2 regions of the Streptococcus sp. Marseille-Q8145 genome follow, and region 1 is predicted to be linked to the other one. Evidence: predicted binding sites of a transcription regulator. Region 1 holds the regulator's gene; the other holds the start of a gene.
What was found. The regulator Rex, encoded in region 1, represses fermentation and respiration genes when NADH is low (regulators of the CRP and FNR family bind a similar motif). The targets are predictions, from matches to a motif close to TTGTGAANTANTTCACAA.

Region 1 (15,442 bases):
TCTATAATCATTTTGCTATAATATACCTATGTTAGTATAGTTGAAGATTGTATGTTCTATAAAATAAGGAAATATTATATGAAAATACTTAAGTTACTTTTGATAGTATTTATTGGATTTTTGGGGTTGGGAACTCTCAGTGCCTGTAGTCAACAGAAAAAAAACGGACAGAAGGAGATGGTTACATTGACGACAGAGGAAAAAAAGAAACTTCGTAAAGAAGAAGAGAAAATCGCTTTGTACCTGGTAAATCATTATCAAGATGTGAAAAAAATAGAATTTGTAAATTTTCATAAAGGTGGTTTTGGGACGGGTGATACAATCACTATAAAGGTCAATGATAGTAGTTATATTTTACCAACAGAGTTAGAAAGTAAAGATGGATATTATTCAATAGGATATGATCCAAAAGACTTTCATTTGATAGAGAAGAAACCTCCAACACAGTTAACTAGTTTAGACGGAGTAGATGTTAGTTATTACGAAGATTATTAAATTGCGCGTTGACTGATAAAGATTACAACATAATATCTAAAAAAGTCTATAATTTGGATCCGAAAGAATATAAAGCAGAAGAACAATTTAGTGTGGGAAAGGAATCTGACGTTAACGGTCGAAATTCCGAGTCATTGATGCTATTGGTTACTCTATTGAGTTAAACTATAATAGTATGTAAAATTTAGTTTCATCCATAATAAAAGTGATAAAAAATGTAAACGCTTGCTTGGTTTATATTCTTTTTGATATAATATATTATAATCGTGTTAGGATAGTTGATGATCTTGTGTTTTATAAAGGAAAGGAGTATTTATGAAAATATCTAAGTTGCTTTTGATAGTATTTATTGGATTTCTAGGTTTGGGAACACTCGGTGCCTGTAGCCAGCAGAAAAAAACAGAACAGAAGGAGGAAGTAACATTGACAGCAGAAGAGAAAAAGATAATTAGAAAACAAGAAGAGGCTCTTGCTTTATTTTTGGTCAATAATTTTGAAGATGTTTATAAAATAGAGTTTGAAAGTATTTCAAAAGGCGGATTTGGTAGACCTAGATTCATTTATTTCTCGGTAAACGATAAAATAGAAGTTTCAACAGACTTAAAAGATAGTTACGATATACAGAATTATGGCTTGATCTATCATAATAGCTCAGAGGAACTGAAACGTAAGGAAGTTCCAACTAGTTATACAAAATTATCGGAAACCCAAATAAATGTTATACATTATGGAGAGAAGAAATGAACATAACGGATGCGGATTATAATAAAATTGCAACATATGTTTACGATATTGACCCAGTAGATAATCCGGATAAGCAATTATCAGTTGGAGAAACGATTAACGTTAATGGTCGAAAATTCCGAGTCATTGATGCTATTGGGAACTCTGCTGAACCAACGGATAATAGTATGCAAGCTATGGCTGTTGCTCCTGTTGATGATCAAGGGAACGTAGACTACAGTCAGGTAGTGGTTTCTTATGTTGGCACCAATTTTGGAGACAAAAAAGATGTTCTCAATGACCTTGAAAATCTAGGTATGGGTTTTACGGATAAAATGATAACAGGTCTCCCCTCGATTTCAGGGATGGGCAAAGGCATTCTAGAAGGACATTTTAACGATAGTGTTAAAAAGGAAGTTGTCGAAAACATTGTAGATGTTCAGTCAAAAACAGCATTAGAGTTTGCCCAGCGAGTAGAGAAAAAGGTTCGTAAAGAAAATCCCAATGCCATTATAACAACGAATGGTCATTCTTTGGGAGAGTCTATGGCACTTTATACTGCCTTAAAAATGGGATGGAATAATGTTGGCTTTAATGGTCCAGATATTCATAATATTGTTTCGGAAGAAGAAATAGCCTATATGCAGGCGCATCCAGAGCAATTTCGTAATTTTAGAAATCCAAATGATATGTTTTTGGGGAACATTTTGGGGAATAAAACAGGCGTTGCCATTTATGTCAATATGACAGATGCTAGTTTTGTTGATGAATCTTTACGAATTTTACAAGATGATAAACTTTCTTGGAAAGAAAAGGCAGATAAGATCTATAGTCTAGGGGATAAATATCATAGTTATAATACTTGGAGATTTAATAATAAAGGTCAACTCATTGATGAAAATGGCAATGTTGTGACCAATACTGCAAAAGGAAATGCGAATGCCCTCATCCTAGAAACAAAAACGAGAATGTTGCGGTATTATGGCATGAAAAGCTTACTTACAGAAAGCGGAGGTGGCCTAAGTAGCAACGAACGAATTTTTCTAGACAGCGAGCAAGCTACTATTGGTGTAAATGCTCTTATTAATGCTGCTCAGCAAGTTTTGGATCAGATTAAGATTGAGAAACAAAGAGGAGTAGAAGAAGTTGAGTCTTTATTTGAAACGACCAAGTCTCCGTTTATGGTCAGTAGTCTTAGTCCTGATGAGATTAGATCGGCTTTTGCAGCTGGTGGTGTCACACATGATAGTGTGGTCGGAAATGTAGAAATCTCTCTACAAAATAAGCTCAACAAAGCGAGTCAAATATTAGATGAAATGACTAAATTAAAAGATAAAATTGCAGCTGGTATAAACAAAAAACTCGAAGAAGACATAGCTTTAGCAGGGGAATTCAATCAATGGAGAAATTTGAATTAGCACAACGTGAAGTCGAAAAGAAAACTAAAGAATTAGAAGAATTGGAAGATCGGCATCGAGAAAAGTTGCAAGAATTTGAGGAAAGAAATGATTATTTTCAAACTGCGCGTCGTGCCATACAAAATATTCTTGATGAAAAGTACGAAGAAACGTTACATTATTTGAAATCTACTGATGCGGATCAGGATTTTTATAGGATTCTTAATAGAGAGATGGAATCTTACCAAATGTTATCGGAAGATGCCTTGACGGAGGCGCAAAAAATATTGGAATTAGAATCTTTAAAAGAGAGTGATGATTTCCGACGAGAAAGACGATATCTAGATGATAAGCTAGAGGAGGCTTATCTACGTAGGAGAATAGCCGCAGATGATAATAATAAAACTAGAGAGTAAAAGGAAGTGATGCTAAAATGGCAACAACATTAACTGAGGATATTACAGGTGTATTTACTGTAGGAAATTTCGATGATTTAGGAACTCGTCTGCTTGCTATTCAAAAACAGATTGAAAAATCTTTGATAACAAATGTTTATGCTCCACATATTCTTAGTAAAAGTGATGGTATTAAGACCAAATCTGAGGAAGCAATTAGTAAAGTTGCAAAGGAAGGAAAGTTGGCTATCAAGGGGATTAATGATACTTTAGATAGTGCCATCAAGGGACAATGGTCTACATCCGTTAGAGAGGCTGTTACAACAGCAAGCAACAAATATGATAAGATTTAGCAATTAATAATAAATAGCCTAAATAAATGAACTCGCCTAATCGATAGATTTTGTGTCTAACCTTTGGGGTGTAGTTCATTTATTTAGGTTCTTTTTTTTATTTAATCTCGAATTAATAAGTAAGGAGGTTGATATGTATCGTATTTCATTGCAGGATGACATAAGTATGATGCCGCGTGAACGGCTGATAAGAGAAGGGGCGGATAAACTTAGTAATCAGGAATTGCTATCTATATTTTTGCGAACAGGCAGCAAAAAAGAAACTGTTTTTCAAGTTTCTCAAAGGATTTTATCATCGATTTCTAGTTTGAATGATTTAAAATATCTGACTTTGCAAGAATTACAGACAATTTCAGGAATTGGCCCTGTGAAGGCTGTTGAGTTGCAGGCCATTATTGAGCTTGGCTGTCGTATCAACAAAGCTGAAGTGCTGGAGAGAGAGCAAATTCTTGGAAGTCAAAAACTAGCTCGCAAAATGCAGGTAGAATTAGGAGATAAAAAGCAGGAGTGTTTGGTCGCTATTTATCTCAACAGTCAAAACCAGATTATCCATCAGCAGACAATCTTTGTAGGAACGGTAACTAGAAGCATTGCTGAGCCGCGCGAGATTTTGCATTATGCGCTCAAACACTTGGCGACATCTATTATACTTGTACACAATCATCCTTCTGGAGTGACTTTACCAAGTAAGAATGACGACGAGGTCACCAAACACATGAAAGAAGCTTGTGAGCTAATGGGGTTGGTTCTTTTAGATCATTTAATCGTTTCAAAAAATAATTATTATAGTTATCGTGAAAAAACGGATTTGATCTAAAGTTTGTGAACGACATAATCAAACAAGGCTAAATCCCCCGTTCTTGTGGGAAATAGAAATTCTGGATGCCACTGTACACCAAGAAATGGACTTCCATCAGTTGAGGTAACAGCCTCAATGACCTTATCCCGAGGATCGTAGGCTATGACTTCTAGATTTTTCGCTAGATCCTTGATACTTTGGTGATGGAATGAGTTGATTTGACAAGTAGGTCCGTATAATTCATGGAGGATGGAGCCATTTTTAGTGACCATAGTCTGTGTAGTGTATTGAGCAGTGCTATCTTGCCAGTGATTCTCGATGTCTTGGTGAAGTGTGCCACCCATAGAAACATTGTAAAGCTGAGTACCACGACAGACACCAAAAATAGGCTTGTTTTGTTTCCGCGCCTCTCGGATGAGAGCTAGTTCAAATAGATCCCTTTGAAGCAGATAATCATCACTTTCGATAGTCTGTTCTTCGCCGTAGAAATGAGGATGGACATTTTGTCCACCGGTAAGGATCAGTTTATCGATCATAGTAATATAGGTGTGAGCTAAGGCTTCATCACCAATTGGTAAGATAATTGGGATTCCCCCAACTTTATTGACTCCCTCGATAAAGCCAGTTGAAGTATAACTGATATGGATAAATTGATCGTTGGGAATATCCCTTTGGTTTCCTGTTATACCGATAATCGGTTTTTTCATAAAGTGTCTGTTTCCTTTCTTACCTTACTCATCATCTTTTCTCATGAAATAGAGTAAGGTTTGGAGTTCGCTGGTTAGGTCCACATATTGTACAACCACATCTTTGGGGACAGATAGGTGCACTGGGGAGAAGCAAAGAATTCCCTTGATACCAGCATCAACCAAGACGGATGCGACTTCTTGTGCCTTAACGCTCGGCACTGTCAGAATGGCTGTCTTTACGTTTCCTTCTTGGACCTTTTCTTTAATTTGAGAAATTCCATAAATAGGAATTCCATCATTTGTAGTGGTCCCGACGTCAGAATAATCATCTGTATCAAAGGCCATTACAATCTTCATTTTATTCCGTTCATGAAAGCGGTAGTGTAAAAGAGCACGACCCATATTTCCGACGCCAACAATCATGACATTTGTAATCGAGTTGTCATTGAGAAGATTGGCAAAGAAACTCATTAGTTTCTTGACATCGTAGCCAAAACCTCTACGACCTAACTCACCGAAGTAAGAAAAGTCACGCCGAACAGTCGCAGAGTCGATTCCAATCGCCTCTGCGATCTGTTTTGAATTGGCCTTTTCAATATTTTCTGCATTAAATCGTTTGAAAATCCGGTAGTAGAGGGAGAGCCGTTTAGCAGTAGCACGTGGAATAGAATTGCTTTTTTCAGTTTTCACAAAATCACGACCTTTCTATCTTCTATTCTATAGAAAGCTTGTGAAAAAATCAACTAATTTGATGAACAAAATATTATTATACTAATAAAGATAGATAAAATAATAGAAATAAGCAAAATTCTTAGAATTTCGCTTATTGGGGTGTTTTTTCAAAAATATCTCTTTCAACTAAACTATCCATCAGGAAATAGAATTTTTGCTGAATAATATGGTGTTTTTCTGATTTGAAGATATTCACCAGTCTTAAACCAGACTTGTCCGTAATATTAATTTTTACTCCGCTTAGATCTTTATTGATGATAATCTTAAGCAAGAATCCATCGCCACTATTGGGAACAGCTTCAAGTAAACGAGAAAGCTCGTAATTACCAACTTTTGTTTCAGCAAATGTATTGTCCCGCAAGGTAAATTTCTTAACATTTGGATGGAGTGAGTAGGTGAAGTCGCAGTTTGCTAAGCTAACAGATGTTTGAAAAGCCATCTTATCCTCCTAGTATTTCTTTTAGTTTTTGGCTGAAGAGTTTGATTTCTTGGATGCTAGTTTGGTCTGATACACTGATACGAATGGATTCTTTTAGGCGTTCAGAATCTTGCCCATAGAGGGCTTGAAGGACGTGGCTGGGCTGAACCGCTCCAGCTGTACAAGCAGAACCAGTCGAGATTGAAAAGCCATTAAGGTCCATTTGAAGCAAAATAAGGTCATTCTTATGGTTTGGAAATCCAATATTGATAACATAAGGCAGGCTAGGCTGACTTTCGTTTAGATAGAAGTCTAAATTTGCCAAATCATCCAGTAGCGTATCTTTTAACAGTTGAGCGTGTGTAAGGTTTTCCTTTAAATGGGCGAAACTTTCAGAAAGGGCAGTCGCCATCCCAACAATGGAAACGAGGTTTTCTGTACCTGCTCGATGCTTGTTTTCTTGATCGCCGCCATGCATGAAATTATCAAAATCCATCTGGTAAGCATAGAGAAATCCAACTCCTTTTGGACCGTGGAATTTATGAGCTGATGCACTCAGGAAATTGATTCCCCATTCTTCAGGATAGATGGGGAGCTTGCCGACGGCTTGGACTGCATCAACGTGAAAAGCAGCAGGATGATCCTTTAGTAATTCACCAATTTCTTGAATTGGCAAAATATAGCCTGTTTCATTGTTGACAGCCATGACTGAGACAAGGATAGTATCTGGTCTAAGGGCATTCTTGATATCTTCCGTTCGGATTTGCCCATCCACTGGCTGAATAATAGTGACTTCAAAACCAAAGTGCTCCACCAAGTATTCAACAGGCTCCAAAACAGCATGGTGCTCAATGGCTGTAGTGATAATATGCTTGCCTTGATTCTGATGGCGTAAGGCATATCCCTTGACTGCAGTGTTATTACTTTCAGTACCACCTGATGTAAAGAGGATATTTTTGCTCTGTGTGTGTAGAACTTTAGCAATATCTTCGCGAGCTTGTCGGAGCAGTTTTTTAGCTTCTCGACCGTGGCTGTGGGTACTGGATGGATTGCCGAAGACTGTCATTGCCTGAGTCATGGACTCAATCGCAGCAGGCGATAAGGCAGTCGTAGCAGCATTATCTAAATAAATCACAAATTTATCCCTTATTTCTTTTGAAAAGCAAAAAGTGGGCTGACTGGTTTTCTCTCTTGAATACGCACGATAGCATCACCAATCAACTCGCTGGCTGTGATGTAGTGAACATTCTTCGGAGTCTTTTCTTTTGTATCAACAGAGTCAGTCACCAAGATTTCTCGGATAGGAACACTGTCTAGTAAGTCTGCAGCTTCATCTGCAAATAAACCATGACTTGAGACAGCATAGATTTCGACAGCTCCTTCACGTTCAACGATTTTAGCAGCTTCTGAGAAGGTACGACCGGTATTCAAGATATCGTCAATCAAAATAGCTTTTTTACCTTCAACTTCACCGATGATATAGCCTTCAGAGCGTCCTGCTTCGTCTTCACCGTAGTCGATGATGGCGATTGGAGCATCGAGATATTCTGCCAAGCTACGAGCGCGTTTCACGCCAGAATTTTTCGGGCTAACGACGACAACATCCTCGCCAGTTAATCCCATATTGCAATAATGCTCAGCAAACAATGGAATGGTGAAGAGATTGTCAACAGGAATATCAAAGAAACCTTGTACTTGGACAGCGTGAAGGTCAAGTGAGATAACTCTGTCTACGCCAGCTCCAACAAGCATATTGGCCACGAGTTTTGCAGTAATTGGCTCGCGAGGAGCAGCTGTCCGATCTTGGCGAGCATAACCAAAATAGGGCATAACCACAGTTACGGTATTGGCACTTGCTCGTTTACAGGCATCAACCATAATCAATAACTCCATCAAGTGATTATTGACTGGGAAGCTGGTAGATTGGATGATATAGATATCATAGCCACGAACACTCTCCTCAATGTTAATCTGAATCTCTCCATCAGAAAATTGGCGGGAAGAAAGCTTGCCTAAAGGTACGCCAGCAGCTTCAGCAATCTTCTCAGCAATTGAGTGATTGGAATTGAGGGAGAAAAGCTTCATATTTTTTTTGTCTGACATTAGAATGACCATCCTCTTTTTGTCTCTTTAGATTTATAAATATTATTTTACCAAAAAAATGAGATTATTTCAGCATTTTTACAAGTTTTCGGCAAATCTGGCAATCTTACTTTTACCAGGCTTGTATTGGATTTGATTTTCGTTTAAAAAGTCTTTGAACTTTTGCTCCCCTTCTTCGATATCATTGATTTCTAACTCTAATTCGAAATCTTTTTTACCAAAGTAACGACTTTCGTCTAAGGCAAAAAGGCCGATTGCATCTTGTTTTTCGTATCGAATATTTTCAAGGGTTCCGAGTATTGTTAGTTTGTCAACTGGGATTCCTTTTTCTTGCAGTTTGTCTAGGATTTCTCCTTGAGGAAATTGCAAATTTTCTGTAATTTCCTTAAATTCATCTTCGGACAAGGCTTGGTTGTATTCGAAATTTCCAAGTTTTTGAGGAATTTTCAGAGTAAACTCAGCAGCGTCAGGAGTGGTTCGGACTCGCAGAGCCATGCGAGCTTCACGAAGAGCAAAGTCAGCCGAATCAATATAATAGTTGACTTGGAAAATTGGCTGGACATGATCAAAGAAGGTCAGAAGTCGTTTATGTTCGTCTTCTGTTAGCATTGTTTTGTATTCAATTTCTAAATGGTTCATTTTTAAATCCTTTTCTTTATCTGAAAGCGATTTTATGTTATAATAACAACTGTATTTATTTTATACAAAAAACGAATAGATGACAAGGTATGTATATGACAATAGATTGGGAAGATTTTCTGGATCCATATATTCAGGCGGTTGGTGAGTTGAAAATCAAGCTTCGTGGCATACGCAAACAGTATCGCAAACAGCAACGCCATTCACCGATCGAGTTTGTAACCGGTCGCGTAAAACATATTGAAAGCATCAAGGAAAAAATGGAACTTCGCGGGATAACTGAGGAAAACTTAGCCCAAGAGATGCAGGATATTGCTGGTTTGCGTGTCATGGTTCAATTTGTAGACGATGTGGATGAAGTTTTAGAAGTTTTGCGAAATCGGACAGACATGCGTATCGTCCAGGAACGTGATTACATCAAAAACAAAAAAGCCAGTGGTTATCGTAGCTACCATGCCATCGTTGAATATCCAGTAGATACGATTAATGGAAACAAAGTTATCTTGGCAGAGATTCAGATTCGTACCTTGTCCATGAACTTTTGGGCAACGATTGAGCACTCTTTAAACTATAAGTATAAAGGAGAATTTCCAGAGGAAATTAAACGGCGCTTGGAGACAACAGCTAATCTCGCCTATCAGCTAGATGAAGAGATGGGAGCCATTCGCGATGCCATCCAAGAAGCACAAGCACTCTTTGATCCTCTGCACCGCAAGCTAAATGACGGTGTTGGAAATAGTGACGATACAGATGAAGAATACAGGTAAAAAAATAGCGATTATCCGCAATCGCAAAAGGCAGAGTGAGGAAGTATTTCAAACTCTGATGCAAAAATTGCGGAAAGCAGGCTTCATCCTGACACCCAAAAATCCAGATATCGTGATTTCTGTCGGTGGTGATGGGATGCTGCTATCAGCTTTCCACAAGTATGAAGAGCAGCTGGATAAGGTGCGCTTTGTCGGTGTCCATACCGGACATTTGGGTTTTTATACAGATTACCGAGACTTTGAAATTGATAAATTAGTGGAAAATCTGAAATTGGACACAGGTGCCAAGGTCTCTTATCCGATTTTAAATGTCAAGCTAACCTTTGAAAATGGGGAAACTCGGACGATTCGTGCGCTCAATGAAGCAACCATTAAACGCTCCGACAGAACCATGGTAGTTGATGTGGTCATCAATAATGTCCATTTTGAGCGTTTTAGAGGCGATGGGATTTCTGTCTCAACGCCTACTGGAAGCACAGCCTACAATAAATCATTGGGAGGAGCTGTTCTACACCCAACGATTGAAGCCTTGCAAGTAACAGAAATTGCTAGTCTGAATAATCGTGTTTATCGCACTTTGGGTTCCTCAGTTATCGTTCCTAAAAAGGATAAAATTGAGCTATTGCCGACTCGTAATGACTACTATACCATAGCGGTTGATAATCAAACATTTTCTTATAAAAATATTGTCCGTATTGAGTACCAAATCGATAATCATAAGATTAACTTTGTAGCCTCACCTAGCCATACCAGCTTTTGGAATCGCGTGAGAGACTCCTTTATCGAGGAGTGTCAAGAATGAGATTTGAGTTTATTGCGGATGAGCATGTCAAAGTCAAAACATTTTTGAAAAAGCATGAAATTTCAAAAGCCCTTTTGGCCAAAGTGAAGTTTGCAGGTGGCAATATTCTTGTCAATGGTCAATCTCAAAATGCCATTTATTTGCTGGATATTGGCGATAAGGTGACAGTAGATATCCCTTCTGAGAAGGGATTTGAAAGTCTAGAAGCCGTGGATCGTGATTTGTCGATCGTGTATGAAGATGAGCACTTTCTAGTTTTAGATAAGCCTGCCGGAGTAGCTAGTATCCCTAGTGTCAACCATTCGAATACGATGGCGAACTTTGTCAAGGCATACTATATTCGGCAAGATTATGAAAATCAGCAGGTTCACATTGTAACAAGATTGGATCGCGATACCAGTGGACTCATGCTCTTTGCAAAACATGGCTATGCTCATGCAAGACTGGATAAGCAACTGCAGAAAAAAATGATTGAAAAGCGCTATTACGCGCTCGTTCAGGGGAGCGGTGAGCTTAAACCGGAGGGAGATATTATTGCGCCAATCGGGCGCGACCCTGACAGCATTATTACCAGATGTGTGACAAAGGATGGTAAGTATGCTCATACCAGCTACAAGGTTGTAGAGCAGTTTGGCGATATCTATCTGGTAGACATTCGTCTGCATACGGGGAGGACTCATCAGATTCGTGTGCACTTCGCCCATCTTGGATTTCCTCTCCTCGGAGATGATCTCTATGGCGGGACTTTGGAAGCGGGAATTACACGTCAGGCCTTGCATTGCCACTCTTTATCTTTTTATAATCCATTTTTGGAAAAGCAGCTCCAATTGGAATCCCAGTTGCCGATTGATTTCCAAAACACCATTACATCGTTAACAAAAAATAATTAATTTTTAAAGGAGAAACTCATGGAAGTTTTTGAAAGTCTAAGAGACTCAGTTGTTGGTAAAAATGTTCGTATTGTATTGCCAGAAGGACAAGAACCACGTATTCTTCAAGCGGTTAAACGCATAGTAAAAGAATCAGAAGTTACACCAGTTCTTTTGGGAGATCCAGATAAGATCCGTATTTACTTGGAGATCGAAAATATTACGGAAGGCTATGAAGTCATAGATCCTAAAAACTATGACAGATTGGAAGAGATGGTGGCGGCTCTTGTAGAGCGTCGTAAGGGCAAAATCAGTGAAGAAGAAGCTCTTGAGCTTTTAAGAACAGACGTTAACTATTTTGGGGTGATGCTGGTCTACCTCGGTATCGTAGATGGTATGGTTTCTGGCTCTATCCACTCTACAGCTGCCACAGTGCGTCCAGCCTTGCAAATCATTAAAACACGGCCAAATGTAACAAGAACTTCAGGTGCCTTCCTCATGGTGCGTGGTTCAGAACGGTATCTTTTCAGCGACTGTGCCATTAATATCAATCCTGACTCAGAAGCCTTGGCAGAAATTGCGATTAACTCAGCGGTGACAGCTAAAATGTTTGGTATTGATCCTAAGATTGCCATGCTGAGCTATTCGACTAAAGGTTCTGGCTTTGGAGAAAGCGTTGATAAAGTGGTACAAGCGACTAAGTTGGTCCATGACTTGCGCCCAGACTTGGAAGTTGACGGGGAATTGCAATTTGATGCTGCATTTGTACCAAGCACAGCAGCCTTGAAAGCTCCAGGAAGCAAGGTTGCAGGTAAAGCGACTGTCTTTGTCTTCCCAAGCATTGAAGCAGGAAATATCGGTTATAAAATGGCAGAGCGTTTAGGTGGATTCTCAGCTGTCGGTCCAGTTCTTCAAGGATTGAACAAGCCGGTAAACGACCTTTCACGCGGATGTAATTCAGATGACGTTTATAACTTAACACTGATTACAGCTGCACAAAGTGTTGACCAATAAAATAACTAAAAAAGATGAGTAATTCATCTTTTTTAGTCTGTTTAAGTATGAGAGAAATGTTAGATTTAAAAAAATTTGGAATTGAAATGTGGGAAGAGGAAAAGATTGCCTCTTTTCGCGAGAAATTATTGACTTGGTATGATGAACATAAACGTGATTTGCCTTGGCGTAGGTCCAATAATCCTTATCATATCTGGGTTTCTGAGATTATGTTGCAGCAAACACGTGTGGATACGGTGATTCCTTACTATGAGCGTTTTCTTGACTGGTTTCCAACTGTTGCTGACTTAGCTCAAGCGCCAGAGGAGAGACTGCTCAAAGCTTGGGAAGGTTTGGGCTATTATTCGCGGGTGCGAAATATGCAAAAGGCAGCCCAGCAGATAATGACGGATTTCGCAGGAAAATTTCCTGATAGCTATGAGGGAATTGCTAGTCTCAAAGGGATTGGTCCTTATACGGCTGGTGCTATTGCTAGTATTGCCTTTGGTCTAGCTGAGCCTGCGGTGGATGGCAACGTCATGCGGGTGCTGAGTCGCTTGTTTGAAGTTGATTTAGATATTGGCCAACCCAGCAATCGTAAGGTCTTTCAGGCCATGATGGAGATTCTGATTGATCCAGATAGACCTGGAGATTTTAATCAAGCGCTGATGGATCTGGGCTCAGATATCGAAGCTCCTGTTAATCCTCATCCAGAAGACAGTCCTGTAAAGGAATTCAGTGCAGCCTATTTACATGGAACTATGGATAAATATCCTATTAAAGCGCCTAAAAAGAAGCCAGTTCCAGTCTATCTTCAAGGCTTGATTATCGAAAATGAGCAGGGACAATTCTTGCTTGAAAAGAATGAGGCTGCTGGCCTGTTATCAGGTTTTTGGCATTTTCCCTTGATTGAAGTCGAGGAATTTCAATCAGATAATCAGATGTCTCTCTTTGAGGTGGCTGAAAATCAGCCCAGTATGGATCTGTCTCCTCAAGAAAGCTTTGAGCAGGATTATGATTTAATTGTCAATTGGCAGCAACAGTCCTTTCCGAAGGTGCAGCATGTTTTCAGTCATCGCAAGTGGCATATCCAGCTGGTTTATGGTCGAGTCAAAGATAGCCAGCACGAAGCTGAGGGAGAGGTCTTGTGGCTTGATCCAGAAGAATTTGGCAAGTACCCCTTTGCCAAGCCCCAGCAGAAGATGTGGGAGGCTTTTAGGAACGTAAAAGATGGAAACTAAAGTCAATAGTCTGTTGTACTCGATTAAATTTACGAAGAATAGGAAATCACTAAAATATGTCCCCTACCTCTAGTCCTCCAGAAAAAACTTTTATTGGACGTCGTAGCAAACTTGCTGGTGTCATTTATTTTATATTAGGCGCTTTGAATTTCTTACATTGTCTTCTTTATTTTCAGTGGGTATTTTCTCCAACGGTGAAACCTGACTTCGTCATTATTCCAATTTTTATAGGCTTAAATATTTATTTTTTGACTCGCGAGTTCATCTATAAATGCTTCCATTGGTGTGGCTATCATGCCTTACCTGAGTTAGTTGAGTTCGGGAGCGGACGCTATTCCTTTCACTTGCCTGTTTTCGAAAGACATACCGAAAACTATAAGGTCTATTACAGTAAAAGATCAAAGAAACATCAATTTCTCTTCTTTGCGAGCTATATTTTATATGTGAATTTAATTTTAGGAGTTCTTTTGCTCTTCTCATGTGTATATTGGGCCATGTTCATTGAGAGTTCCTCGAAATTTCAAGATTGGCACGCTTTTCTATTTATTTTTTTACTAATCATCCTGTATTAAAGCTTTATTTAAAAAATATAAACATTGGTTTAAAAATTATTTTAAACTAGATGATAGAATAGTAGAACACGGCTTTCCGATATATACTTTGAAAGAAAAATAAAAGACAAACAATATAGTTTGTCTTTTATTGTTTTTAAAATGACTTTTAGCCCTTCTCGTTCTGTAAGGCGTGAGGCAAATAAACTACCCTTTAGATAGAGACTTGTGCTTAAATCCCAGCAAAAGCTTTAATTTCATCTGCAGTCATAGAAGAATCACAACGAACAGCCACTTGTCCGTCTTGAACATGAACAAAACCAGGAACCGTCGGAATGCTGTATTCAGAACGGAAGGCTTGCAGTTTCTCTAATTCGCTGGCTTCTTCGCTATTGATAAAGAAAATATGCGCCTTGGTATCAGCGACAACGCCAGCAAGAGTAGCTGCGAATTTACGGCAGTAAGGGCAAGTTTTGCGACCAACGAAGAAAGTTGCAGTTTCTTTGTCAGCAATCGCTTGGCGAGCTCGGTCAACAGTTGTGACTTCTAGGTCTTTAATATGTTGAGCAAATTGTTCCATAAATAATCCTCATTTCTTTTGATAAAACTAGTATGCCATAAAGTTTCTAAAATTGCTTAGATTTGATACGAAAAAAAGATGAGATTGGTTCGTCTCATCTTTTATAATTGCTTATTTTACAAAAGCATTGATTTCCGCTTCAATATTTGCAATCTTAGCTTGTGAATCTTCATTGCTATCACCGACAACGGCAATGTAGAACTTGATTTTTGGTTCTGTTCCAGATGGACGGACAGCAATCCATGAGCCATCAGCCAAAGTGTATTTCAGCACATCGCTTGGAGGAGTTGTCAGAGCTGTAACAGTACCGTCTGCGGCTGTAGAAGTCTGCGCCTTAAAGTCTTCTGTAACAGAAATAGCAGTAGTGTTGAATTCTTTCGGAGCATTGTCGCGGAATTTAGCCATAATAGCCTTGATTTGCTCAGCCCCATCAACACCAGACAAGGTTACAGAGATAGTCTTTTCAGCAAAGTAGCCATACTCTTTGTAGATTTCTTCAATACCGTCAGCCAGAGTCAAGCCACGTGAGCGATAGTAGGCAGCAAGCTCAGCCACGACCAAAACAGCTTGGATTGCATCTTTATCACGTACGAATGGTTTGATCAAGTAACCAAAGCTTTCTTCAAACCCCATCATGTAAGTGTGATTGTGTTTTTCTTCGAATTCTTGGATCTTTTCAGCGATAAATTTGAAACCAGTCAAGACATTGAACATGGTTGCGCCGTAGCTTTCAGCAATCTTAGTCACCAGGTCAGTGGAAACGATAGACTTGCAGAGAGCTGCGTTAGCTGGCAGAGTTCCAGCACTCTTATGAGCTTCTAAGATGTACTTAGCCATGATAGCCCCGATTTGGTTACCTGAAAGGTTGAGGTAGCTACCATCTTTTTGAAGAACTT
Region 2 (15,442 bases), on a different contig from region 1:
AACAACAACCTCAATTTGCCTTGATATCAAAATTGACTAAATTAAAATTTTTGTCTACTATTTCTAATATAATTGTCATCAATAAAATCTAATATCCTTTGAATACTACAAATTAATGATTCATTAATTTGTCCTGACTGACCAGATTTTCTTTTAATAATGTTAAGTGAAGAATAGATATAGTCTAACTTATATAATTCCTTTGATAGACCTAAAGTTTTTATATATTCCTCTGATAAATTTCTTTCTACTGCTGTTATGGTATTGTTTGGTACAATTGCACCTCTATTATTTCTATAAAATAATTTTTTATAGTCTTCCCTAAAGGATCTAAATCAGAAGGGAGGGATTTTTTATTTTTGTAGTATTACATATTGGGCAAGATAAAGCCAAATTACTATATTCATCTATTAAATCTTTATTATCATTTTGACTTTTTATATGTTCAATATGAAAACTAGCTCCACCATACCTTTTACAATTCCATCCACAATATATGCACATTCCGCCAAAATCCTCTACTAGATACCCTTTTAACAAATCTCTTTGACTTTTGACAGAATATTTTTCACTAACGTTTTCTCTTCTGATCGGAGGAGATTCAAAACCTCTATAATCTCGTTTGAATAGTTGTCTAATATAATTCACTACATATCTCCTGCCTCATCAATAATTTGATAAGCTTTCGCAATTAAATCATCTAATTGATCAGCAATATCATCATTTAAAAGCCGAGGTTGTTTAATAGAAAACTGATATTCTATTTTAGTTTCGTTAATTGCTACTTCTGTAGAAAAAGCATCCGATTTCTTTAAACCTTGGTTTACTCTCTCCAGCGTATTGATATTTTCTATTCCTAATTTAACTTGTCTATCAATATACTCTAACATTTTTTCGATTTCATCTTCCTTACCAAATACCTGTTCGTCAGGCGAATCTCCATCTTTAGAAAATTTCTTTTCTACTGAAGGGTCAATTTGAACATCATCACTATGAGAAGTGTAAATGCAAACAGGAAAGAAAGGATTTTGTTCTTAATAGTTTGCCATAATTCAATAGCATCTCCATAAATCTCACTCATAGATAAATCGTAGTCTAGAATAATTCCATATTTTTCTTTTGAATATAATGCGTCTAAAAATCTTCCTTTGATGTTTCATTTTTTATTCCCAGAAACTGGACATCATATCCTTTGCTTAAAAATTTCTTTCAGATCTTTTAATGTATAAATAGCATCATCATCATCATCAATATAATAAATTATTTTCATTTCAGACATTTAATTCTACTCCACCTTTTAAAATCATTCTAAATTTAAATCCTCTGTCACCAGGATTGGATAAAAGTTCTTTGTCTCCCTTTAGATTAGATATTACTGAAGCTAAAATTGTCATCCCAAGACCAGTCCCACCCTTAGTGTACGATTTATAAGCTTCAAAAATTATATCAGGATTTTTAATATTCTTATTTAAACCATTACCATTATCTTCATAAGTTATCTTAATTAAGTCAGAATCTACAACCTCTAGGTCAATATTAATAATTCTGTGTTTAATTTTAGTTGGATATTTAAAATTTTTATAAGAATTAGTTATTAAGTTTAGAAAAATACTATCTAACTGCGTTTCACTTGCATAAATATAAATATTTTTAATCTGTTCAGGCAATACTTCTCTAGATGATTCACCATTAACTAAATAATCATATGAATAAAAATTATCTTTAACAGACTTATCCCACCAAGAATAAATTTTAAACAGATAGGTCGATAAATTAATTTTCTCTTTTTTATCTCTTGTTGGATTATTAACACTACTCTCTAAAAATCCAAGTATATTGGTTGTTTTTCTTTCAATTGCTTTTGAAAAATTATATAAATTATATGGTTGTTTAAATTCATGAAAATCTGAATTAAAATACTCTGAATAATAATCCCCAGTATCTATCAGATGTTGGGGTATCTTCTGAAAGAATTTCTTATCATTTTTTATTTGATGTGCAAAAGTTGACATAACTATTCCTTGAGTTGCCATAGTTCGTAACGTATCACCCTCACTAACAAGTGAACTATTCTCTTCCTCAGTAGTATCCTGTAATGAATACATCTCAAATAACGATTGGGGATTAGAGACCAGCGCCTCATACTCTGGATCTTTATAAAGTCCTTGTAAATTTCCTTGGTGTCTATTAACAAGACTGTCTAACTTTTTCTTTGTCTTCTTTCCTCTTTCACTAAAAAGTGGAACATCAGCTTTCTCTTTCAAAAATTCATTATATAAAATAATAATTTCTGAACGCACAGAAGAAAAATCTTTTACAATTCTGAGAATGACACTCTCAAGATATTCAAACTCTGCACTATTTTTTAAACCTTCACGATTAGCTTGATCTTCAAACCCTCCATTTTTTTCCTTGGTGATGTTTACATAACCACTCAACTGGTTTGCTTGCATTATGTAGCTACTACGGCCAACACCAGCTGGATTTTTAGTTCTTTCTTTTTCAATTCCAACCCAGTCAAACCCGATAGTATCAACCTCACCATAAGGTCTAATCCTAAAACCATCTCTATATAATAAGATTCCGGGTTCAATATCAACAGTATTTGTTCCCATTGCTGGTCTCTTTAAAAAAGGATACTTATTAGAACCAGTTTTCTTTGTAAAATAGAGAACTCCATCAAAATCACCTATCGGATTATTAGGCATTTTATCAGGGATATACTCTGAAATTTTAAACTCTCTCTCAAAATGGTATCTACTTCTTTTTTTACCACTCTTTTCTTGAATATAATCTTTTAGTTTATCGAATTTCGCATTTACAAAATCCGGCGGTAATTGACTAATATCAATTTCATCAAAATACCCCTCTAAGATTAACATATCACTGTCGTGTGAAAAAGCAAACGAAATTTCTGCATCTGTTGAAACATCAGCTAAAGAAGGCTCTATTTCTTCTTTTTCTTCAAAGTAGTCTAATATAATTTTAAATTCGCCTGATTTTTCTAATTTAAGAGGGTTTTTTAATTTATTTAAAGTTAGCTTCAATAGAGAATAATTTGTCCCCGATTGTCCTTTATCTGATAGTAACCATTCATCTTTCAACTCACTGGCTATTAAAATTGTTCCTGAGCATTTGGGGTTTTCTAAACCTCTATTTGTATACTCTAAAGTGAACTCACTCAATGATAATTGTTCAATATCTACTTTTACAGTATCTAAATCTTCTCCTGTTATGAAGTTATTCCAATTGATACTAAATCTATATGCTTCGCTACCATCTGAAGTAATGACGGTGCTTATATTCCCAAGTCTACCAAGTGATAATCTACCTATTCCCATAGAACCATTCATCACACGCTCAGAATCTAGGTGTTTTATTGAAGTAGTATAAGTTTTATCATCAGTCCCTAATGTAAAAAAGACATTAATGATTTTATCCAAGCTCATCCCTTGACCGTAGTCAATTATTTCTATAGAAGTAGCTCTCTTATCCTTCTCTTCATTAATAATTACATCTTTCCCAATTATTCGAATATTTACTTGATTAGAAAATGCATCATAGCTATTTTTTACCAATTCCAATATTGCACTTCTGTAATCTAGTACATTATCTCTACCTAAGAGATTTACTGTTCTTGTTGTTGATTTAAAACTTACTTCTTTCACTTTTTCAGCCATTGTTCGTTCCTCATACTCTTATTGGATAATTTTTTACATCATTCACGGATATACGAATTGATTTTCCACTCGCATTAATTGCTCTAGTTTCTATATAATTATAGAAATCTTCTGATTCAAGAATTTTTTTTGCATAATCTAGTCCTTCTTCCGCTATTGGAATAATATAAAATCCCGAATATGGTATTGTCTGAGAATCTAACTCGTATACATTTACTTTCTCAGTAATTACCGATGAAATCATTAATTTTTCCTGATTCATGAATTTCAAACCTTGTGATCGACCATACTCAAACCATTCCCCATCAGATTTTCTGTTATCTAAAACCTCTTTCCATTCTCGAAGATATCTAGTTGCCTTAGGAAAAATTCTTTCAAACTCTTCTCTGGAATATCTTATAAGTTCATTGTTTACAAATTTATATGGAAAAATAATTTTATCTACAATATTTTTAGATAACTTTCTTGGACTAGCCGCAGGTTTTAAAATTTCATCTTCTAAGTCCAAATCTTTTTGCTTAGGGATTATAAATACCTTATTAGATAATGTAGCTACGCTATTTGAGACTTTAAATAACTCTCCAAAGGTTAATTGATCAGCCTTAAATTCGATATTTTCAGTAAAATACCATTTGGACCCCAAATCTTCTTTTTTTATAAGAAAAGACTTGTTAAAATCACTATCAATATATTCTAAGTAATTACATATCCTAGAATTATCAATGACTATAATTGCTGATGACGTTAGAATTCTCCCAAAAATATGCGTATGTCTGTAATCAATTAATTGTAGAATATTTTTTTTAAAGATTTCCCTTAGATTTTCAGCAAAAACATTTTTAAATATGCTGTTAGGGATTAGATAACACATTTTTCCTGTCGTTTTTTTCAAATCTAGTAAACTCTTTTCGATAAAAGCATAACAATAATCAAATTTACCTTTTTACAAGAAGTAAAATTGTTTTTCAAGAAACTTCTATCCATATTATTGAGTTCTTGATATGTGATATATGGAGGATTACCAACAATAAAATCAAATCTCATTTTAAGATTGTATCTTAAATAATCATCAGAAATAATTTGCCAGTTTACCTTTTGAATCCCGTATTCTAAAGCAATATTATCTAAGTTTCTTAAACAATTTCTTTAATTTAGGATCGATTTCAAAAGCAACAAAGTACTTTTCTAAATCAGATTTTATGGATGAAATGGAACACTCGTGCATCAGTGCTACTTCAATGTATCTTTTAATTGCAACACACAAAATATTTCCTTCACCTACAGAATTCTCTAAAAAATATTTTTTTAGTATATTTTCCCCTTCATATTTTACCTTATCAAGCATAAAATGAACATACTTTTCAGGCGTAAAAACTTGGAATTTTTCCATATTCGTTTTTATAAATCGCTTTCTAACGTTTTATTTATTATACCAAAAACCCCAGCAAATTGCCGAGGTTTATAGCTTATTTCACCAACTTCTTCATCTCATCAATACGAGCCACTGTCGCATCATACTTAGCTTGGTAGTCGGCTTGTTTGTCGCGTTCTTTTTGGACGACTTCTGGTTTGGCGTTGGCTACGAAGCGTTCGTTAGAGAGCTTCTTACCGACCATATCCAGTTCTTTTTGCCATTTAGCCAGTTCTTTGTCGAGGCGAGCCAGTTCTTCTTCGACATTGAGGAGGTCTGCGAGTGGCAAGTAGATTTCTGCTCCTGTGATGACGCTTGACATAGCGAGTTCAGGTGCAGGGATGGTTGATGCGATTTCCAAGTGTTCTGGATTTGTGAAGCGTTTGATGTAGTTGACATTGCTGTTAAAGAAGGCTTCCAAGTTGCTATCGCTAGTCTTAACAAGGATTGTGATTGGCTTGCTTGGTGCTACGTTTACTTCTGCACGCGCATTACGAACAGCACGGATCAAGTCTTTGAGGCTTTCGACACCAGTGTGGGACGCAATGTCTTCAAAGGCTGAGTTGACAGTTGGGTATTCTGCTGTAACGATAGAACCTTCTGAGATTTGTCCAAAGATTTCCTCTGTTACGAATGGCATGATTGGGTGAAGGAGACGAAGGATCTTGTCCAAGGTGTAAAGGAGAACAGAACGTGTGATGACTTTCTCTTCTTCGTTATCGCTATAAAGGACTTCCTTGGTCAACTCAACGTACCAGTCCGCAAACTCATCCCAGATAAAGTTGTAGAGGATGTGGCCAGCCACACCAAACTCAAACTTATCAAAGTTTTCAGTGACTTTGCCGATGGTTTCATTGAGGTTGTGGAGAATCCAGCGGTCTGTAACATTTCCAGCTTCCTTGTTGGCAACTTTTTCCACATTGGCAGTTGCTTGCTCAAGGGTCAAACCTTCATTGTTCATGAGGATATAGCGAGAGATGTTCCAGATCTTGTTAATGAAGTTCCATGAAGCATCCATTTTCTCGTAAGAGAAGCGCACGTCTTGCCCTGGTGCAGAACCGTTTGAAAGGAACCAACGAAGGCTATCTGTTCCGTACTTATCAATAACATCCATTGGGTCAATCCCGTTACCGAGAGATTTAGACATCTTGCGTCCTTGCTCATCACGAATGAGACCATGAATCAAGGCATTTTTGAATGGCGACTTGCCAGTAAATTCCAAACCTTGGAAAATCATCCGAGACACCCAGAACGGAATAATATCATAACCAGTCACCAAAGTTGATGTTGGATAATAACGTTTAAAGTCTTCTGAGTCGACATCCGGCCAGCCCATGGTAGAGAATGGCCAAAGAGCCGAACTGAACCACGTATCCAATACGTCCTCATCCTGAGTCCATCCGTCGCCTTCTGGAGCTTCTTCACCAACGTATATTTCACCCTCAGCATTGTACCAAGCAGGGATTTGGTGACCCCACCAGAGCTGGCGAGAGATTACCCAGTCGTGGACATTTTCCATCCATTGGAGGAAGGTATCGTTGAAACGAGGTGGGTAGAATTCTACCTTGTCGTCTGTGTCTTGGTTGGCAATGGCATTCTTAGCCAATTGGTCCATCTTGACGAACCACTGAGTAGACAAGCGTGGCTCAACCACAACACCTGTACGCTCTGAGTGACCAACACTGTGGACACGTTTTTCGATTTTAACGAGGGCACCGATTTCTTCCAACTTAGCAACGACTGCCTTACGAGCTTCAAAACGGTCCATACCTGCAAATTCGAAGGCCAAGTCATTCATGGTTCCGTCCTCGTTCATGACGTTAACTTGTGGTAAGTTATGGCGTTGACCAACCAAGAAGTCATTTGGATCGTGGGCAGGTGTTATTTTCACGACACCCGTACCAAACTCAGGATCTGCGTGCTCGTCTCCAACGATTGGAATCAATTTATTAGCGATTGGAAGGATGACGTTTTTACCAATCAAGTCCTTGTAGCGTGGGTCTTCTGGATTGACCGCAACCGCAACGTCCCCAAACATGGTCTCAGGACGAGTTGTCGCCACTTCAAGGGCGCGTGAACCGTCTTCCAGCATATAGTTCATGTGGTAGAAAGCACCTTCGACATCCTTATGGATCACCTCGATATCAGACAGTGCTGTGCGAGCTGCTGGGTCCCAGTTGATGATAAACTCACCACGGTAAATCCAGCCTTTCTTATACAGGTCGACAAAGACTTTGCGGACGGCTTTTGACAAACCTTCGTCAAGAGTGAAACGCTCGCGAGAGTAGTCTACAGAGAGCCCCATCTTGCCCCATTGTTCCTTGATAGTAGTGGCATATTCGTCTTTCCATTCCCAGACCTTTTCGAGGAATTTCTCACGACCGAGGTCATAACGGGAAATACCCTCACCACGCAAGCGCTCCTCAACCTTAGCCTGAGTCGCAATCCCCGCGTGATCCATCCCAGGCAGCCAAAGGGTATCAAAACCTTGCATCCGTTTTTGACGGATGATGATATCTTGCAAAGTCGTGTCCCAAGCGTGACCAAGGTGAAGTTTACCAGTTACGTTTGGTGGTGGAATCACGATAGAGTATGGCTTAGCCTTTTTATCGCCTGAAGGCTTGAAAACATCAGTATCAAGCCATTTTTGGTAACGACCAGCCTCAACCTCGGCTGGATTGTATTTAGGTGAAAGTTCTTTCATTTTAGTTCTCCTTTTATTATTCTATTCTTTTCGGTTTCACATTTCGAATAGGATAGATTTAACAATCTCATCTCCTCATCAGTACAATTAAACATTACACAAGTAACATTTGACATATCTAGACACTTATCATATGTATCCTTTGGAAAAGCGATACATAATAGGTCTAATCTATCATCTTGGTAATTAGATTTATAATCTATTGCATCTTTAAACGCAACAGAGATATATGACCATCCTTTATACTCTTTATTTCTGGAGAGTGGAAAATATTTTTCTATTATATAATTTGATAACTCATATACCTTCTTGTCATGTTCCATATCTCCACTAGACTTAGATGAAAAAATTTCATTTAAAACTTTTGTTGTTTGTAATCCATAATCTTGTAATTCTTTTGGAAATCGCACATTGCAAAAGGGGTTTACTTGAATAGGCAATATTTTAAAATTGTCTTTTACATTATATATAAACAACGCAAACTTATCTGTTTGTTTTTTTATACCAACTTCTTCTATTGCTACTCTATCAAGTACTGATGTATAAAATACAGACTCTTTCTCGGTATTCAATCTTTGTAAACTAGAGTTAGGATTGATAAATCGCCAAGTATTCGGATCAAAATCTATTTTTAGGTTACCATTTTCATCAACTAAAGGAATAGCTCTATAAAATTCAGCATTTTTATTAACTCCTAAAGCTTTATGATTGTTTTGGATATAAGAACCAAATTCATCAATGCTAATGATTTTATCAATAAATTCTTTGAGTTCATTAAAGGTATAATTTGATTCATTTTTTATAAAGGAGAGAACCTTTTTTACTAAAATCTCAATTTCAATCTCATCTCGTCTCAACAAGCTCTTTTGCAACACTGATTGAAGTGATTCATCTGTTGTATATGCTGGAGTAATTGCACCGATGGTTCCATTACTAAATTTCTGTAGTTTAAACGGATGAATTATTTGAGCACCATTTTGAATAGGAATATGTGCAAAGTAAGTCTCTCCTTCTTTAATATCCACCTTACATTCCATCGAGGGAGAACTTTCTTCTCTCACTTGATGCCTTAATTCTTTTTTTCTATTCTTCTTTCTAGCCATCTATTTCACCCCCCACTCACTCCTCAGCAATCCATAAGCCAACTCTGCACAGCGATTGCCTTGGGCATCTTTGCGGTCTCTTATACGAGCTTCAAGAGTAAAGCCAAGCTTCTCAGCGACCCGCTGACTTTGTTTATTGTAATCAAAGCATCGAATTTCAACCTTGTGAAGTTTAAGAATGGTAAAAGCAACTTCTATCAAAGCACTGACGGCTTCTGGTACATAACCCTTCCCCCAATAATCTGGATGCAGGAGATAGCCAATTTCAAAGACATCATCCTCATGACGGTGATTGAAGTCACAAGAGCCAATGACTCGGTCATCCCCCTTAACTGTAATGCCATAGCCCGACGGAAGTTCCTTCTTTTCTAAATTTTCAAAATAGCGATTTTCAAAATAGTCACGCTCTGCTTCCAAGCTATCTACAGGAGGAAATCCAGCTGGATAACAGACTTCAGGCAGACCAGCATAAGTAAACATATCCTCCACATCATCTGCCGTTCGCTGACGCAATATCAACCGCTCAGTTTCCAACTTTGGCAACTCTTTGCCATTATAAGATTCAAGAAGTTTCATTCAAACCTCCTTTCCGCAACATAAAAATAATCCCTTCCTAGTCAGACTAGAAAGGGACGAATGTGTTTATCCGCGGTACCACCCAATTTCGGGCAGATGCCCGCTGCTTTGTTTATTTCATTTTCATCCATCAGCAACCAGCTTTGACACACTTGTGGACTTCTCAGCACCGCCACTTTCTGTAAAATGCTTGACTCAAAACACCTCTGATGAACTTATTCTATCACCTTTCCAGCGAAAAATCAATAATTTCTCTCACTAAACAAGCCCTCTGGCAGGTCATGAAATGCTTTGCCCGCCTGATAGTTGGCGAATTTCCCTAAAAGGAACTGGTAGGCATCGAGACGACTTTCATAGCGAATGGCTGCTTCCTTGGCCCGCTCGTCCTGGTCCGCCTCGTAGACTGCCTGACTCTCCTTGAGGGCCATCTCGTTAATCATGACCTGGGTCTTGACCCAAGCTTCAAAGTCCTGTAAAAATTCCTGTTCGTAACTCATTTTTCTCACTTTCTAACTGCAAATACCTAGTCCAAATCTCGGTAAAAATCACTGTCAATGTCACGGAAGGGCTGAATGTCCTGTACATACTCCAACACCCCCTGAAATGCGCCAGCCTCATCCCGCACCGCTGCATAGGTCACATGGACAAACTTGCCCCGCGATTCCGAATTGAACCACATCTCAAACTTGTCCCGCTCTCCCTCACGCAGAGCCTTGAAAATCCGCCGCACCTTGTCCAAAAACTTGGGCGGGTGGCAGAGCTCGACATTGCGCCCTATCTGGGACGGAGTCCGCTTGAAAATCATCTCGTCTGCAGGCACACTGTCATTATAATACTGGAAAATATCGTCCTTATTGACAAAGGTAATCTCCATGGGCAGATGGTCCAGAATCAGATTGGCCTCCGCCACCGACAGATAGCCATGACCAAAAGGCTGCTGGGAGTCCCGATTAAAGGCTTGCTCCTTCTTTTCCTTAGGCTTAAAGGAAATAGTGACCTGACCATCCGGCGTATCAATGACCTGCTCAAATCTGCCATCACTAGTCTGCTCTGTGCTGGCTGGCGCTTCGCTTCCTTCATCATCAGCATCCCCAGCTTCCTCCTCCGAGAATGAGTGTCGCGCAGGAATCCATTTCTCTGTCGGCTTGATGATGGCATAGCCATAAGCATCACTCTCCTCAGCAATCTTGATCCAATCATCCTGAGTAAAGGATTCGAGGAGGATCATGAGAAGGATAGACTCTTCCTTGAAAATCATAGCTTCAAACTCAGCCGCAAAAGTCTCAAACTTGTTCTTGACTTCTTGAATCGAAGTGTCTGGCAGCTGCTCTGCTGCAATCTTAGCTTCTTGGAAAAGATCTCGAATCTGGTCATCTACGCCCCACATGACTTTGGGCGGCGAATCGTGGCCATAGCTCTCCATGATGGGAAACATGAGCTCTTCCTTACGCTGATAGTGGATATCAAACTGACCCACCAAACCCAGCTGGCGCTGGAGTCCCTTGCGAATTTCAGGTAGAAGCTCCTCATCTTCTGTGCTTTCATAGGTTGATAGGAGTCTGCGAACCCGCATAAGGGCAGCCCGCAAGGCTAGATTTTCCTGCTTAAAGACTTGAACCGGATGGCCTGGGTGGTCGGTATCTGCCACCTCCACATCCTTAATAGCACCTTTAAAGAGGTTGGCATGAACATTGCAGAGGGACATGACATCTTCAAAGGTCACTCCCGTATCCGAGTTCATCAGCTCATGCTCCATCAGGCTGATTTCAATAGCGGACACACCAGCAAAATGCTCATTGAAAAGCTCCTGAACGGATTCTGCAGAAGCTCCGTTATGTAGATCCAGCAAGATTGACTTGAGGACTTCAATGCGTTCAGTAGCCATGCCTAAATCCCCACCACTTCATAGCCGTTTAATTCCAGCGTTTGCTTGATTTTATCCAGGTCAATACCGTTCATGCTGGCTCCTTTTTTGATCGAAACCACGCGCCCGACAGTATTTCGCATGACAGGATTGGCCAGAGGCTTAAAGCCCAACTCGACCAAAACATCCAAAACCTCTGGCTGCTTCTCAATCACTTCTGCCACTGGGATAGACAAATCAATTACATTATCCATATGCTCTACCTCCGTATATTTTTTATTATTATATCACAAAAGATGCGTCCAATAAAAATCCTTCCCACACTTGCTCAAATTCGGTCTTAGAGAATATAACAAATTCTAATAGACTATAAGTTATTGTTATAAGGACACTGATAAACGGAGTTTCACAAGAAAAAGCCAGTCCTATCAAGGATTTCTGAGATTATTTTCACAAAGTCCTAGCTTTTGTCAGACCAGAGCTTTCTTGAAAACGCTTTATTATAGTGATATAATGATTTTAAATACAGAATAAAGGAGATGCCCTATGTCTATTACAGAATTGTTGAACATCAAGTACCCTATTTTCCAAGGAGCCATGGCTCAGATTTCCCACTACCAACTGGCGGCAGCTGTTTCAGAAGCTGGTGGGCTGGGAATCATTGCTTCAGGTGGAATGACGGGTGAGCAGTTGCGCGAAGAAATCCGTGAACTGCGTAAATTGACTGACAAGCCCTTTGCCGTCAATGTTATGCTCATGATGAAAAATATCAAGGATATTGTGACAGTCATCATTGAAGAAAAAGTTCCTGTCGTAACGACTGGGGCTGGTACACCAAAATTCATCATGCCTTATCTGAAAGAGGCTGGTATCAAGGTTATCCCTGTTATTGCCAGTGTCAAACACGCGCAAAAAATGCAAGAGCTCGGAGTTGATGCCGTGATTGCTGAAGGTTCTGAAGCTGGCGGCCACATCGGTGAAACCAATACTATGGCTCTCATTCCTCAGATTGTTGACTCCGTTGATATTCCAGTCATCGCTGCAGGTGGGGTTGCAGATGGTCGTGGTCTCGCTGCCGCTTTTGTCCTCGGTGCGCAAGGGGTTCAGATGGGAACGATCTTCCTAGCTTCAGAAGAATGCCCAATTTCAGCAGGTTACAAGGATGCCATTGTTGCAGCCAATGACACTGCTACTGCCGTGACTGGTCGTATTGCTGGTGCACCGGTTCGTTGTATACGCAATGAAATGACCGACCACTATATCGAACTAGAAAACAAAGGCACCAATCGTGACGAACTCGAAGAAATCACCATCGGTTCTCTTTCTAAAGCTGTTTACGAAGGAGATACCGTACATGGCTCTATGATGAGTGGCCAAATCGCAGGCTTAGTCAAGGAAATTCGTCCATGTAAAGAAATCCTCGACACAATCGTTGCCGATGCTCAGAAGGTTCTCCAAAACACTGAAATCAAGCTATAATCCTCTAACTCAAAAGAGAGTGGGACAGAAATCGGTAATTCGTTAGAATTCGATTTCGTCGTCCCACCTCCGCACAGTTGAGTAGGGCTGTAAAAGCTGATGAAATCAGCGTAATAGAGCCCACTCAACCACTGCGTCTTGCTCGACAATCCAAAGACAATTGAGAGGCTAGGACTTTTGTCCCAGCCTCTTTTGCTGTTCATTTAGGCTTGTTTTTCAACAAATCGCTCTGTTACTTGACTTTTTTGACCAATTTCACCACTGCTTCGGTCCGAGCGGTATGGGGAAACATATCAACCGACTGGATATAGTGGACATCGTAGACCTGACAGAGCTTGACCAAATCCCGAGCCAGAGTTGAGACATTGCAGGAAACATAAACCATCTTTTCAGGTGCATAGCGGACAATCGTCTCCAGCAGCTTATCATCCAGACCTGTTCGCGGCGGATCGACAATCAAGGCATCCGCCCGATAACCCTCAGCATACCAGCGAGGAATAATCTCCTCTGCCGTTCCAGCCTCGTAAAGTGTATTATCAAAGCCCATCTGTTTCGCATTGCGCTTAGCGTCTTCAATGGCCTCAGGGATAATGTCCATACCACGCAGAGACTTGACCCTTTTCGCAAAGGCAAAGCCGATGGTCCCCACTCCGCAATAGGCATCGATCAAATGGTCCTCAGCCGTCACATCCAAAGCCTTGACTGCTTCCGCATAAAGCACCTCTGTCTGCTCCGGATTGAGCTGATAGAAAGCTCGAGGCGAAAGGGAGAACTCATAGTCCAGCACACCTTCTTGGATGGCTTCCTCGCCCCAGATAATCTCTGTCTTATCCCCATAAATCTCACTGGACTTGCTCGTATGATAATTGACTGCCACCGTCTCTATCTCTGGGAATTCAGCCACTAGGTCTCGAACGACTGGAGAAAAGTCTAGCTTGCGTCCTGTTACAAAAATCATCTGCACCTGACCCGTTTTTCTGGCCCTGCGAATCATGACAGTGCGTACGCCAGCAATCTTGCGCTCATCATAGATAGGCAGCCTATACTTGCCTAAAAGTCGAGCCACCTTATTGACAATAGCCTGCGTCACCTTGTCCTGAACCAAACAATTTTTCAGCGAGACCAGATAGTGGGAATTCTGGGCATAGAGCCCTGCCTTGACCTCATCCTTAAACTTGCGAGTCTGAAACTGCAGCTTCGCCCGGTAATAAAGTGGCTCCTGCATACCAATGGTCGGACGAATCTCATAGTTTTCGTAGCCAGCTGGCGCAAACTTTTTCAGAGCCTGACGCAGCAAATCTTCTTTAAACTCCAACTGCTTGTCATAGTGGAGGTGCATGATTTGACAGCCTCCGCAGCTTTCATAAATCTCACACGGCGCTTCAACTCGAAATTTCGACCGTTTGTTGATTGTGAGGAGCTTAGCCTCGATAAAATTACGCTGAACCTTAGTCACCTGACAGTAAACTTCCTCACCTTTCAAAGCCCCCGGCACAAAGACCAGCGTTTTCTTATAAAATCCAATTCCTTCCCCATTGATTCCCATTTTCTTGATTTTGAGAGGGATTCTTTGCTTCACTTTTACATTCATGCCTCTATTATACCACGCTAGAGTCGATTCGTTGAGAATATGTTACAATAAAAGTATGAAAGCAGAAAAAATATCCCTTCCACTAGCCCATTTCCCTGAGCAAATCCGAACTTATCTAGAGGGAGCCAACTTTTACGACAGCTCCTCACATTCAAGCGCCCGTGTTTTCTATGCCGATACGGGCTATTATTTGAAAATTGACCAAAAAGGCCAGTTAGCCCAAGAAGCCACACTTGCCAAATGGTTTGAGAAGCAAGAACTCGGTGTGCCTGTCACTCACTACCTATCAGCAGATCATGACTACCTGCTGACTAGAGAAGCCGAGGGCAAGGACGCCCTAACCTTTCTTCAACAGCCAGAAGAGCTTTGCCAAACAATGGCTGCCGCACTCAAAAAACTTCACAGCATCCAACCCCAGCATTTCCCAATCCAGCATCGCCTCCAACACTATAAAGAGCAGGCAGAGGAAAATTATCAGAAAGGTTGCTTTTATCAAAAAGCCTTGCTGCCTCAATTTCACATCCAAAGCCGTAAGGAAGCATATCAACTTATCCAAGAACAGGGACATCTACTAACGGCGGACGCCTTGATTCACGGAGATGCCTGCTTGCCTAATTTCATTCTGAAAGACGCTTCAACCTTCTCCTGCTTTATCGACGTTGGTCTCGCTTGCCTTAGCGATCGCCACCTTGACCTTTACTGGGCCATCTGGTCTCTTACTTATAATTTATCTGACCCCCAATACGCAGAGCTCTTTCTTGACCACTATGGCAGGAAGGATGTTGATACAGACAAACTGCGCTTGATAGCTGCCTTTGAAGCATTTGGTTAAAAGAAAGGACTTTACCAAATCCCCTATGAAAATCACAAAAATCGAAAAGAAAAAACGGCTCTACCTCTTGGAGTTGGACGACAGTGAAAAGCTCTATATTACAGAAGACACTATCGTCCGCTTCATGCTGTCTAAAGGGATGGACATCACGGAGCAAGAGTTGAAAGAGATTCAAACTTACACCCAATTTTCCTACGGGAAA

Region 2: the regulator Rex is predicted to act here: its motif matches at 11,777-11,794, upstream of ACWPVL_RS02550 (nitronate monooxygenase).

The regions. Positions count from the first base shown of each region.
Region 1 covers NZ_CBCOPQ010000005.1:272,978-288,419, reverse strand. The annotation lists gene ACWPVL_RS11230 (ubiquitin carboxyl-hydrolase) at 79-495, shown strand; gene ACWPVL_RS11225 (ubiquitin carboxyl-hydrolase) at 811-1,239, shown strand; gene ACWPVL_RS11220 (lipase) at 1,236-2,636, shown strand; gene ACWPVL_RS11215 (hypothetical protein) at 2,618-3,031, shown strand; gene ACWPVL_RS11210 (hypothetical protein) at 3,049-3,363, shown strand; gene radC (RadC family protein) at 3,497-4,180, shown strand; gene ACWPVL_RS11200 (gamma-glutamyl-gamma-aminobutyrate hydrolase family protein) at 4,177-4,869, opposite strand; gene ACWPVL_RS11195 (redox-sensing transcriptional repressor Rex) at 4,894-5,541, opposite strand; gene ACWPVL_RS11190 (DUF1831 domain-containing protein) at 5,675-6,022, opposite strand; gene ACWPVL_RS11185 (cysteine desulfurase family protein) at 6,024-7,136, opposite strand; gene ACWPVL_RS11180 (ribose-phosphate diphosphokinase) at 7,148-8,104, opposite strand; gene ACWPVL_RS11175 (CYTH domain-containing protein) at 8,183-8,743, opposite strand; gene ACWPVL_RS11170 (GTP pyrophosphokinase) at 8,839-9,510, shown strand; gene ACWPVL_RS11165 (NAD kinase) at 9,494-10,312, shown strand; gene ACWPVL_RS11160 (RluA family pseudouridine synthase) at 10,309-11,202, shown strand; gene pta (phosphate acetyltransferase) at 11,221-12,195, shown strand; gene mutY (A/G-specific adenine glycosylase) at 12,252-13,415, shown strand; gene ACWPVL_RS11145 (thioredoxin) at 14,199-14,546, opposite strand; gene ACWPVL_RS11140 (phospho-sugar mutase) at 14,658-15,442, opposite strand, start outside.
Region 2 covers NZ_CBCOPQ010000001.1:492,339-507,780, forward strand. The annotation lists partial or broken gene ACWPVL_RS02490 (HNH endonuclease) at 42-648, opposite strand; partial or broken gene ACWPVL_RS02495 (hypothetical protein) at 648-1,279, opposite strand; gene ACWPVL_RS02500 (ATP-binding protein) at 1,272-3,680, opposite strand; partial or broken gene ACWPVL_RS02505 (Eco57I restriction-modification methylase domain-containing protein) at 3,691-4,596, opposite strand; gene ACWPVL_RS02510 (Eco57I restriction-modification methylase domain-containing protein) at 4,575-4,799, opposite strand; gene ACWPVL_RS02515 (hypothetical protein) at 4,801-5,070, opposite strand; gene ACWPVL_RS02520 (valine--tRNA ligase) at 5,147-7,795, opposite strand; gene ACWPVL_RS02525 (hypothetical protein) at 7,792-8,898, opposite strand; gene ACWPVL_RS02530 (GNAT family N-acetyltransferase) at 8,899-9,474, opposite strand; gene ACWPVL_RS02535 (DUF1912 family protein) at 9,717-9,971, opposite strand; gene ACWPVL_RS02540 (DUF438 domain-containing protein) at 9,998-11,359, opposite strand; gene ACWPVL_RS02545 (DUF1858 domain-containing protein) at 11,362-11,592, opposite strand; gene ACWPVL_RS02550 (nitronate monooxygenase) at 11,885-12,817, shown strand; gene rlmD (23S rRNA (uracil(1939)-C(5))-methyltransferase RlmD) at 13,050-14,408, opposite strand; gene ACWPVL_RS02560 (aminoglycoside 3'-phosphotransferase) at 14,464-15,240, shown strand; gene recX (recombination regulator RecX) at 15,266-15,442, shown strand, end outside.